DNA from 3 places in the Paenibacillus sp. FSL M7-1455 genome. Region 2 is predicted to be linked to each of the others. Evidence: riboswitches for the same ligand, from Rfam matches in the RefSeq annotation. Region 2 holds a riboswitch; each other region holds the start of a gene.
What was found. Region 2 has a riboswitch for cyclic di-GMP ahead of NYE48_RS01110 (response regulator). Riboswitches for the same ligand answer to the same signal wherever they lie in the genome.

Region 1: linked by a shared signal. The riboswitch ahead of NYE48_RS25420 (amino acid adenylation domain-containing protein) and the one ahead of NYE48_RS01110 (response regulator) in region 2 are both predicted to bind cyclic di-GMP.
Region 3: linked by a shared signal. The riboswitch ahead of NYE48_RS09150 (GTP cyclohydrolase II) and the one ahead of NYE48_RS01110 (response regulator) in region 2 are both predicted to bind cyclic di-GMP.

What each region holds. Positions count from the first base shown of each region.
Region 1 covers NZ_JBBORO010000001.1:5,547,201-5,550,474, forward strand. Annotated here, with positions in the region: gene NYE48_RS25420 (amino acid adenylation domain-containing protein) at 1-1,683, opposite strand, end outside; cyclic di-GMP riboswitch class I at 1,900-1,999, opposite strand; gene NYE48_RS25425 (4'-phosphopantetheinyl transferase family protein) at 2,130-2,918, opposite strand; gene NYE48_RS25430 (hypothetical protein) at 2,966-3,121, opposite strand; gene NYE48_RS25435 (MDR family MFS transporter) at 3,235-3,274, opposite strand, start outside.
Region 2 covers NZ_JBBORO010000001.1:232,241-235,514, reverse strand. Annotated here, with positions in the region: gene NYE48_RS01120 (FtsW/RodA/SpoVE family cell cycle protein) at 1-1,044, opposite strand, end outside; gene NYE48_RS01115 (PadR family transcriptional regulator) at 1,041-1,373, opposite strand; cyclic di-GMP riboswitch class I at 1,793-1,892, shown strand; gene NYE48_RS01110 (response regulator) at 2,004-3,140, shown strand; gene NYE48_RS01105 (metallophosphoesterase) at 3,196-3,274, opposite strand, start outside.
Region 3 covers NZ_JBBORO010000001.1:1,979,190-1,982,463, forward strand. Annotated here, with positions in the region: gene NYE48_RS09145 (alpha/beta hydrolase family protein) at 1-772, opposite strand, end outside; gene NYE48_RS28205 (DUF1963 domain-containing protein) at 813-965, opposite strand; cyclic di-GMP riboswitch class I at 1,217-1,306, shown strand; gene NYE48_RS09150 (GTP cyclohydrolase II) at 1,492-2,247, shown strand; gene ribD (bifunctional diaminohydroxyphosphoribosylaminopyrimidine deaminase/5-amino-6-(5-phosphoribosylamino)uracil reductase RibD) at 2,259-3,274, shown strand, end outside.

The DNA.
Region 1 (3,274 bases), 5.3 Mb from region 2:
CAGCTCCGGCTGGTTCAAATAACCGCGCGCCAGCCCGCTTCCGGCAATGCACAATTCGCCGGCAATGCCGACAGGCTGCGGATGCCCGTATGCGTCCAAAATGTAGACCCTCGAGTTATCGACCGGATAACCGATCGGAATGTTCGGCGTCAACTCCGTGACCTTATAGGCGGTCGTGACTACGGTGTTTTCCGTCGGGCCGTAGCAATTGTACAGATCATAGTTCTGCCTGCTGAACGATTTCAGCTTGTCCCCGCCCGTCAAAAGAACGCGCAGCGTCGGATGGTCCATCGTCATGAAATGCTCGCAGAACTGGGTCGGCAAAAAGCTGATCGTAATGCCGTGCTGCTTAAAGTACGCATGCAGCTGCGTCGAATCCAGGCGGATTTCTTCGGGAATGACGTGAATCGCCGCCCCCGACACCAGATACGGAAACATCTCCCACACGGAAGCGTCAAAGCCGAAGCCGGCGTATTTGGTGGCCCGGTCCTTCTCGGTCACTCCGAATTCCCGGATGTGCCAGGCGCACAGATTGACAAGCGATCGGTGCTCGACCATCACGCCTTTCGGCCTTCCCGTCGAACCGGAAGTGTAGATGACGTAAGCCATGTCGCCCGGTTCCGCAGATTCGCGCACATTCCGCATCTTTGCATCGGCAGCCTCCGATTCGCCGCGAATATCGGCAGAAAACTCCGCCGCGCAAACCATCCGGCCTTTGAAGCGGACTTTTCCGTCCAGTCTGACCTTCGGCTCGGTGACAAGCAGCTCCGTTCCGCTGTCTTCGAGCATATACGTGATGCGGTCGGCGGGATACGCCGGATCGATCGGCAAGTAGGCCGCGCCCGTTTTCAGGATCGCCAGCGTCCCGACGATCATCTCAAGGGACGGCGTCGCGATGATGCCGACGATTTGCTCGCGGCCGGCTCCCCTCCGTACCAATTCGCGGGCCAATCTGTCCGCTTTTTCGTTCAGCTCGCCGTACGTCAACGATTCGCCTTGGTAGACCACCGCGACGTTATCCGGAGCCTTGTGCGCCTGCTCCTCAAACAAGCCGTGGATGGTCCGGTCCAATTCGGCATGCGCAGCCGTTTGGTTCCAGCCCGCAAGCTGGGCCTCCTCTTCTTCCGTCAGCAGCTTCAAGCCGCCGATCGTCATGTTTGAACCTGCCGCCCATGCGGCCATGATATGCTGCAAATGCCGGCACATGCGGCGAATAAAATCGCCGGGGAACATGCCGTCCGCATGCCAAACCTCGAAGCCGCCCGCTTCGTGTAGGTGCAGCGAGACCGCCAGTTCAAATTTGCCCTGCAGCTCGTCCGGGCCTATGCCGCTTCCCGTCCAGATGGCGGTGTTGCATACCGGGGATCCTTCGTCCAGGCCGGCGCAAATACCGGCGATTTCATCGAAAGCCGCCGACTTGGCCGCATGCTCCGTCATGGCTGCGGCAACCTGAAGCACATGGCTTTGCAGCGCCGTTGCCCCGTCCGCCTTCGTTATGAGCGGATAGGCTTGCTCGGCGGATGCGACGACGGCGAACGCAACCTCCTCCCGGCGCAAATACCGGATCAGCAGCATGCCCCATGCCGCACTCAGCAGCACGCTTGGTTCAATACGCGCGGTCTCGCATGCCTGCCGAATTTGACGCCCCGTTTCCTTCGGCCAGCGATACATAACCCTTTGCATTGGAATGGGCGCCTTTCCGGAATGAATGCGCAGTATCGTCCGTTCTTCCAATTGCTTCACATACCGATTCCATTCATCCAAGTTGGACTTTCCTGTTGTTAACACCGACATGTTCATCTTTCCTTTGCTAGATCATAGGATTCATATATAAAAAAATTAAAAAACAAAAAAACTCTACTTGCCGAGAGTAGAGTTCCTTTGATCGCGAAAACGTCTTTCGGCAGCTGGCTGGCATAGCGAAAAGATCGAGGATCTTGCGCCTGAAGCCCCTTTAGCTTTGTGCCCCTGCCTTTCGGCAGGTTTACCTTTGGCTTGAGTTTTCAAAGTGCGATATTTCAGGTATTGCAGAAAATGAAAATGAAATATCTGAAAAATACACTTTTAATATATCATGTTTATAGTCAAAGTACAGGTTAGATCCTTCCAATAAGAGGCAATAAAAGTGTCTATATCCCGAAATTATGGGAATTGCCATAGGTTATCATTGGAAAAGCCCCCCCTCGCCCTGAATCCCCGGCTTCAGAACATGACTGTAACGCAGCCAGCAGCCCCCCCGGAGAAAAGCGCCGGACAACGACCGCTTGCTCCTCCAGCGGCATGCAAACGGATAACTTGTAGGCGGGGTCAAACGGGACGACTTGAAGATGCAGCTCCGGATCGATCCTGCCTTGATGCACGATGCGAATCCCGGAAGGATGCCTGACCGTCTCCAGCTTGGACAAGCCGATCGAAAGGCCTTTGCCGACGGCTTTGGAATAACTTTCTTTAAGCGTCCACAACTCGAAAAAAAAGGCATCCCGACGTTCGGCGGGCTGCCTTCTCCATTCAGTCAGCTCCCGTGGCGTAAAACACAACTCGGCTGCTTCCTCCTCCGCCCGGCCGATATGCTCGACATCGATGCCGATCGGTCCCCCGGCGCCCACGGCGCATACGACCCAATCCTTGGCATGGGACACGTTAAAATAATAGTCGGGAACGCCTGCCAGGAACGGTTTGCCGTAACCATCCCTGGCAAACTCCACGTTCCGGAGCCGGAGCCCCTTTTCGAGACAAGCCGTCACCCGCTTCAAGGCATCGGAAACGATCACGCGCTCCGCATCCCGCTCCGATCTGTGCCTCGCGGCCCGGGACCTTGCTTCATCAGGCAAAAAAGCGAGCAGCCGCTGCATATCCGCGCCGGCGCCTTCCCGCCAATCGTTAAGATTTACGGCATATATCGTCGCGATGCGTTTCACCTTCTCCCTTCCTCGCTCCTTGCATCGAAGGCCGTTTATGGCACAAGTCAAGGAATCAGTTTGAGCTTGCGCGCCTGCTCTTCGGTCAAAATAAATTCCTCGGCCGGCCATACCTCGTCTTCGTCGTCCACGCCGAACATGTTCATGACCTCGGGCCAAATTCCTTTTTCCACCGCTTCTTCCTGGGTAATAATCACTTTCATGAGCGACCAGCCTCCTCATGTTGACCGTATTTAATTCAAGTATTACCCAATCATGGACCCTTGTCGACAGCAAAATGGCATCCGGAGTGCAACGGCTCTGTTCGATCATCCCATTAAGCCTTCGTTCGGGATTGCGCGGGGGAAGGCTCTTGG
Region 2 (3,274 bases):
AAACCAGAACGCCAGCCCAGCGATAAGGATGCCGAATCCCCAGCCGAAACAATAAATCAGATACGGAAACAAAGAGTCCGCGTACGCATAAGGGAGCGTATCCAACCGCGCGGCAAATCCATGCCCGAACCAGCCCGCCGAAAGAATCGCCGCCTTGGTTTGAAGCAACTGATGGCTGCCCTCCCCCGCCGGATATAAAAACGCATGAAGACGATGGTATAACTGGCTGGCTTGGGCAAGAACGAAAATGTATAAAGACAGCAGCGGAAGGGCCAGCAACAAAAATTGGGCGCCGCTCTTTTTCGTTTTCCAAGTCAGCAAGAAGAAAGCAGCGAGATAGATTAGGCCGTAAAACCAGGAAGACCCTAAGGAAAACAATACAACGGGAAGCGCTCCCCTGCCGACCAGCTGAACAAGATGCTCCGCTCCGCGCCAATCCTTAGCCGGCTTCATGCCTGCCAGCCCCAAGACGAGGATCGGAAGCGAAACGGCCATGATATTGACGCCAAACGGTCCAAACGCGAGAAACACCTTCCTTCCGTTGAGGTCGATCCCTACAAAAAGGGTAAGCAACATCAGAAGTAACATGCCGTAAAACAGCACGGCCGAATGCTTTTGTATTTTGCGGTAATCGATAAAGTAGAACACCATCAGGAAGGCCATGCCCATAAGAGTAAACAGCACTTTATTTTCGACAAGCCTCGTGCCGAATTTCGGGTACATTCCCGATTGCTGGGCGGCAAACACTCCGAAAATGCCCAAAAGCGCCATCGCCGCTATAATAACAAACATCTTCCATTCCACGGCAGGCTTATGAGCCTGGTGTAGGTTGCGCCCAATCGCATCCGGGTCCCCCATCTGGCGGACCGCCTCCGCGGCAGCCTCTTCCTCGGGCATCCCTTCCTCAAGCAAAAGCTCCATTCGTTCTGCCACGTGGGATATAAGCTCCTCGCGGATATCCGCATGCAGCTCCCTGGCGCGAACGTGTCTGCATACCCGGTTCAAAAATGCGGCAACGGCCGCACATTGTTCAAGCTGGTTCACGATGTTCCCTCCCCAATAACCCGATCCACCGCGGTCCGGAATTGGACCCACTCTTGCGTCTTTTCTTTCAGTTGGCCTCTGCCCCGGTCGGTAATGCGGTAATACTTGCGTTTGCGCCCGTCGTGCGTGCTCCAATAGGCATCCAGCCAACCTTCGGCCTCCAGGGAATGCAGGATGGGGTATAACGTTCCTTCCTTCATCGAAAATACCCCCTCCGAGCTTCGCTCGATCTCTTTGATCAGTTCGTAACCGTACATCTCCTTCTTGTTCAACAACGTGAGCACTAAAATAGCGGTGCTGCCTTTCAGCAGCTCTTTATTGACTGCCATCCGACGATCTCCTTATACCTAGATTTACGATATATCGAATTACTATGTATATGAGTATATGTAAATAAACCATGAAATGCAAGAAGGATTCTTAAATCAGCGATCTTTAATAAGCCCCTTATATAAAGGAAGGTTTTCGAGATTTGTATAGGTTTTGTATAGATCCGGTTGCTAAACTATCTTTGAGGCATATTGTAAAAATTTAAACGCTGATTGCCGGAATGCTGAAAACAACCGACATGATCGATAAATAACCAGCGCTGCAAAAAACAACCATTGACCGGATTTTCGGCAATGGTTGTTTTAATATCAGCATGTTTCAGAGCCGCCGATCCCGCCGATCAGACCAAGTTCAGAAAATATTCAGACGGTTCTTGTATAATTCATTTGTTTACTCACTCTTGCTTGAATATATGCTCGTACGATAATGGCACACCCGATTGAAAAACGGGGACGCAAAGCTACAGGGGCTAACGGTTTTGCCATAGCAGCAAATGCCAATGCCAGCCAGCTGCCGAATACGACGGGAATCTCCGTCCTATTTAGCATGCCTGCTGCTTGACGGAGGTTTTTTCTTTTTCCTGCATAACCGCAAGGAAGGCAATACGAATAAAGGTGGAATCAATCAGGATGAGGGCTTTACTAGTCGACGATGAGCCATTAGCTCTGGAATATCTTAAAAAGAAACTTGAATACGATATCGGTGGCGTTAACGTCGTGGGCTTATGTTCGAATCCTTATCAGGTGGTTGGGGTTGCGGTCAAACAGCGGCCCGACGTCGTGTTTCTCGACATCCATATGCCTGAAATGAACGGACTTGAGCTCGGCGAACAATTGCAGGCTGCCGTTCCGCACACTGAAATCGTCTTCGTGACGGGCTACGACCAATATGCCGTACGCGCCTTTGAGCTTTATGCGCTGGACTATATTATGAAACCCGTGCGCTTGGACCGCTTGCGCCTGACGGTTCAGCGTTTGCGCGAAAGGCTTCAGGAAGACCCCGAAGCGTCCGGCAAAGCGAAAACGCCGCTTTTCCTGTGCTTCAATCAGCTTCGGGTCCAGCTTCCCGGAATGGAGCCGCAAACGTTGAAATGGCGCACGAACAAAGCGCAGGAGCTGTTCGCTTATTTGCTTCACCACCGCGAGCGTACGGTCGATCGCGGCACGTTAATCGAGCTTTTATGGCCCGATTTTGATGTGTCCCGGGCGACCCAGCAGCTGTACACGACCATCTATCATATCCGCCAAACCCTGTCCAAGGCCGGCCTGACGATGATCCGCATCATCAAAGGAGAACTTGAAGCCGGATACCGGCTCACCATCGGGGGAGCCCGGGTCGACGTCGAGGAATGGGAGCAGCGGCTTAAGCGGTTAGAAGCTATAGACCTCACGAACGCGGAGGAATACGAGCAGGTCCTCGATCAGTTCGAAGGGAATTATCTGGGGGAATACGAGTACCTGTGGGCCGAATACGAACGGGAACGAATCCGGCTCTTGTGGCTGCAGCACGCGGAAAACCTGGCCCGGTTTTATATGGACCGCGGGAAAAGGAAAGCAGCGATTGACGTGAATCTGCGCATTCAGCGGCAGCTGCCCGACCGGGAAGAAACGTATCTGACCCTAATGACGCTTTACGACAGCCTCGGCGACGCAAGCAGCGTCGAAGAGCAGTACTGGCTCCTTGCCACCAGAATGCGGGAGCTGGAGCTTGTTTTTCCCCCGAGAATCTTGGCGTGGTATGAGCAATGGAAACAGCAAACGCGCTGATTGCAGCAATCCCCCGAACGTAACGTTCGGGGGCGGATGTCAAGCTGTTCTTCGTTTACAGCCGCGGATCGATCTCCCGTTCCTGGCCGACTTCGAACAGCAGATTGGCGGCGATTTCCTGATAGGCCTGATGC
Region 3 (3,274 bases), 1.7 Mb from region 2:
GATGGCCGTATCCTTCGTACCAATGCAGCTCGGCGTCTTTGCCCAAGGCCTGAAGCCGTTCGTACATCCGGATGCCGTGCCCCGGGTCCACCTGTTGATCTTCGCTTCCGTGAACGATGAGGACCGGACAGCGGATGCGTTCTGCCATGTGGAGAGGGGAGCGTGCTTCGTAAGCCGAGGGGATTTTGCGCGGATTGCCGACGACCCGTTTTAACATCCTCCGCAAATCCACCCGCTCCTCGTACGTTTGGGCGAGATCCGAGACGCCGCCCCAGAGGACGAGCTGCGAGATGAAATCCGTGTCCGCAGCCGCGGACGCGGCGTTTACGGAGCCCCGGGAAAAACCCATGGCCGCTATCCGTTTCGGATCGACGAACGGAAGCCCGGCAAGGAGCCGGCACGCCGCGGGAACGTCCTCCAGGTCGGCGCCGCCGAATTCGTCCCGTCCCTCCCCGCCTTGCGTCCCCCGGTAAACCGGGGCAAAAACGATAAAACCGCTTTGCGAAAAACGCTCGAGCCATTCGGTTTTGACCTGCCCGACCCTGCCGATGCCGCCGCGGCAATAAACAAGAACGGGCCATTTCCGTTCATGGATATCCAGCCGCTCCCGCTTGGCATTGTTCGCGATGACGGTCATGGGAAGCCGCTTCCCGCCGTATATTTTCCGGATATGCGCTTCCAGCGTTTCCGGTTCGATTTCGTATCCATACGGAAGGGAGAGATAACCCTTTACCTTATATTCGCCGGAGCGGTATGTCATATGAATCATCATGTAGATCAGCTGCCTTTTTCGTTTGCTTGTCCTTATTGCTTCATGTTCGGATATCGAGGGCGGTCACCCAAGACTGCAGGCAGTCCCGGGTATAATACGCGTTCGAAAAATCCAATCGGGCCAAATCCTCGCGGCGGATAAAAAAATTGCCGACGCCGGAATCCGCCAATTGTATCCTTTCTTTTTCTCGCACGAGGAAACCATACCTACGTGTATTTTAGCCGAGCGGCAGCATGGCCGCAAACGGGCAGTCGATGCGTATCCGGAACATGAAATAATACCCGGGTGCAGCATCAATCTTTTCGTTGCATTTATTAAATTTGTCATTTATATTCTTAGTGTGGTTACATAAAAAAACGAATATTTTCCTTTTTTCTCAAAATCATAGGTTTTTCCTTCCGTTTTTCCTGCAAGAATCGCGGAAGTTCTATATGATACGACATCGTACGATAATGGCAAACCCACTGAAAAGTGGCGACGCAAAGCTACAGGGGCTAAGGCGGATTCCATCCGCTATGCCAGCCAGTTACCGAATACGGCGGAGGCCTCCGTCTATTTCTTTACGCGCATAGACGGGGGCTTTTTGTGTTTTCTATATCAAGTACGGTGTTCCTAAATCAGTTCTACATAAGGGGGAGCAGTTCTCGTTAAGGTGTTGTCGTAGCCGGTGTCAGTCAGCAAGCCTCAAAACGAACGATAATACACAAAGGAGATGGATGATTGTGATTCCAAACCAGGTTAGTCGATTATTGAAGGACAAAATAACGCTTGTTAAACTGCCCGAAGGTCCCGATCTTGCGCTTGTCGGTCCTGTTCGGCTCCCGGTACAATTGGAGGAGCGGGAGATCACCTTCAATTGGTATACTTGGTTAAGAACGGAAAGCGCTTCGTTTGAGGTGGAAGATGTTCTCCATATCCTGCCGTTTGCCGATCTTGCCTCATACCAGCAATCATCCGTGCTTGTTTACGGTGATTTTGCCAATGCGGAGCACACGTTGATTCGGATGCACAGCATTTGCCATACCGGGGACATCTTTGGAAGCAAACGATGCGATTGCGGGTACCAGCTGCGCCGATCCATGAACATGATCGTCGACAACGGCAGCGGAGCTCTCTTTTATTTGGCCAATCACGAAGGACGCGGAATCGGGCTTTTCTCCAAATCGTTGGCTTATCTGCTGCAGGAAGAGGGATACGATACGGTAGAAGCCAATCACGCTTTGGGCTTTCCGGATGATCTCCGGTCCTATGACGAGGCGATACAGGTTCTTCAGGCATTGCGGCAGAAACCGGTAAGCCTCATTACGAACAATCCGCGCAAATTGCAATCATTGCGGGAAAAAGGGCTTGCATCCGATCATCACGTATCGATTTGGGGCGATGTATCCCAACATAATACCCGGTATCTGGCAACGAAAATCGAAAAATCGGGCCATATTTACAATCCCCTGAACGAAACCGTTCAGCTCGGCTAAGGAGGCCCCGCATGAACCCGGATCAACATTATATGAAGCTGGCGCTGGACCTGGCGGCCACGGCAAGCGGAAAAACGAACCCCAATCCCGTCGTCGGCGCGATCCTTGTGAAGGATGGACAAGTTGTCGGCGTCGGCTTTCACCGAAAAGCCGGAGAACCCCATGCGGAGGTACACGCGTTCCGTATGGCGGAAGGACACACGAACGGTGCAACGCTTTACGTGACCCTTGAGCCCTGCTCCCATTACGGAAAAACCCCTCCCTGCGCAGAGCTGGTCGCCAGCTCCGGAGTAACCCGCGTTGTGGTGGCTATGCAGGATCCGACTCCGATGGTCGCCGGACGGGGGATTCAACTGCTCCGAGATAAAGGGATTGAAGTCGAAGTGGGCGTGTTGGAAGAGGAAGCCAAAAGACTCAACGAACGATTCGTCCATAATATGACCAAACGGCGGCCGTTCATTATTTCCAAGGTCGCCATGACGCTGGACGGGAAGTTAGCTGCATCTTCGGGCCATTCGAAGTGGGTTACGGGCGAAGAAGCGCGCCGGGAGGTGCATCGGTTGCGAAACGAAGTCGATGCCATCTTGGTCGGCATCAACACGGTGCTGGCTGATAATCCCCGCCTGACTACCAGACTGCCGGAAAAGGGGAAAAACCCTGTACGGGTCATCCTGGATTCCAATTTGCGGTTGCCCGAGGATGCCCATATAACCGACTGCACCGCGGCTAAGACATGGATTGCCACGAAGGAGGATGCGGATCCGGAGAAAGTCAACAGGCTGAAGCAAAAAGGGCTGGAGATTCTATTCGTTCCTTCGACCCGGCTCGGGCTGGACCTCCGGCGATTATCGGAAATGTTATACGAAAAGGGAATTACCGACCTGCTTGTCGAGGGCGGCAGCGAAGTCAACGCCTCGTTCCTTCGCGCCAGCCTCATTGACAAATGGTTGATTTATATCGCACCCAAAGTTTTGGGAGGACGCGGTTCCCTCACGCCATACGGCGGTCCGGATTTGGAAACGATGGA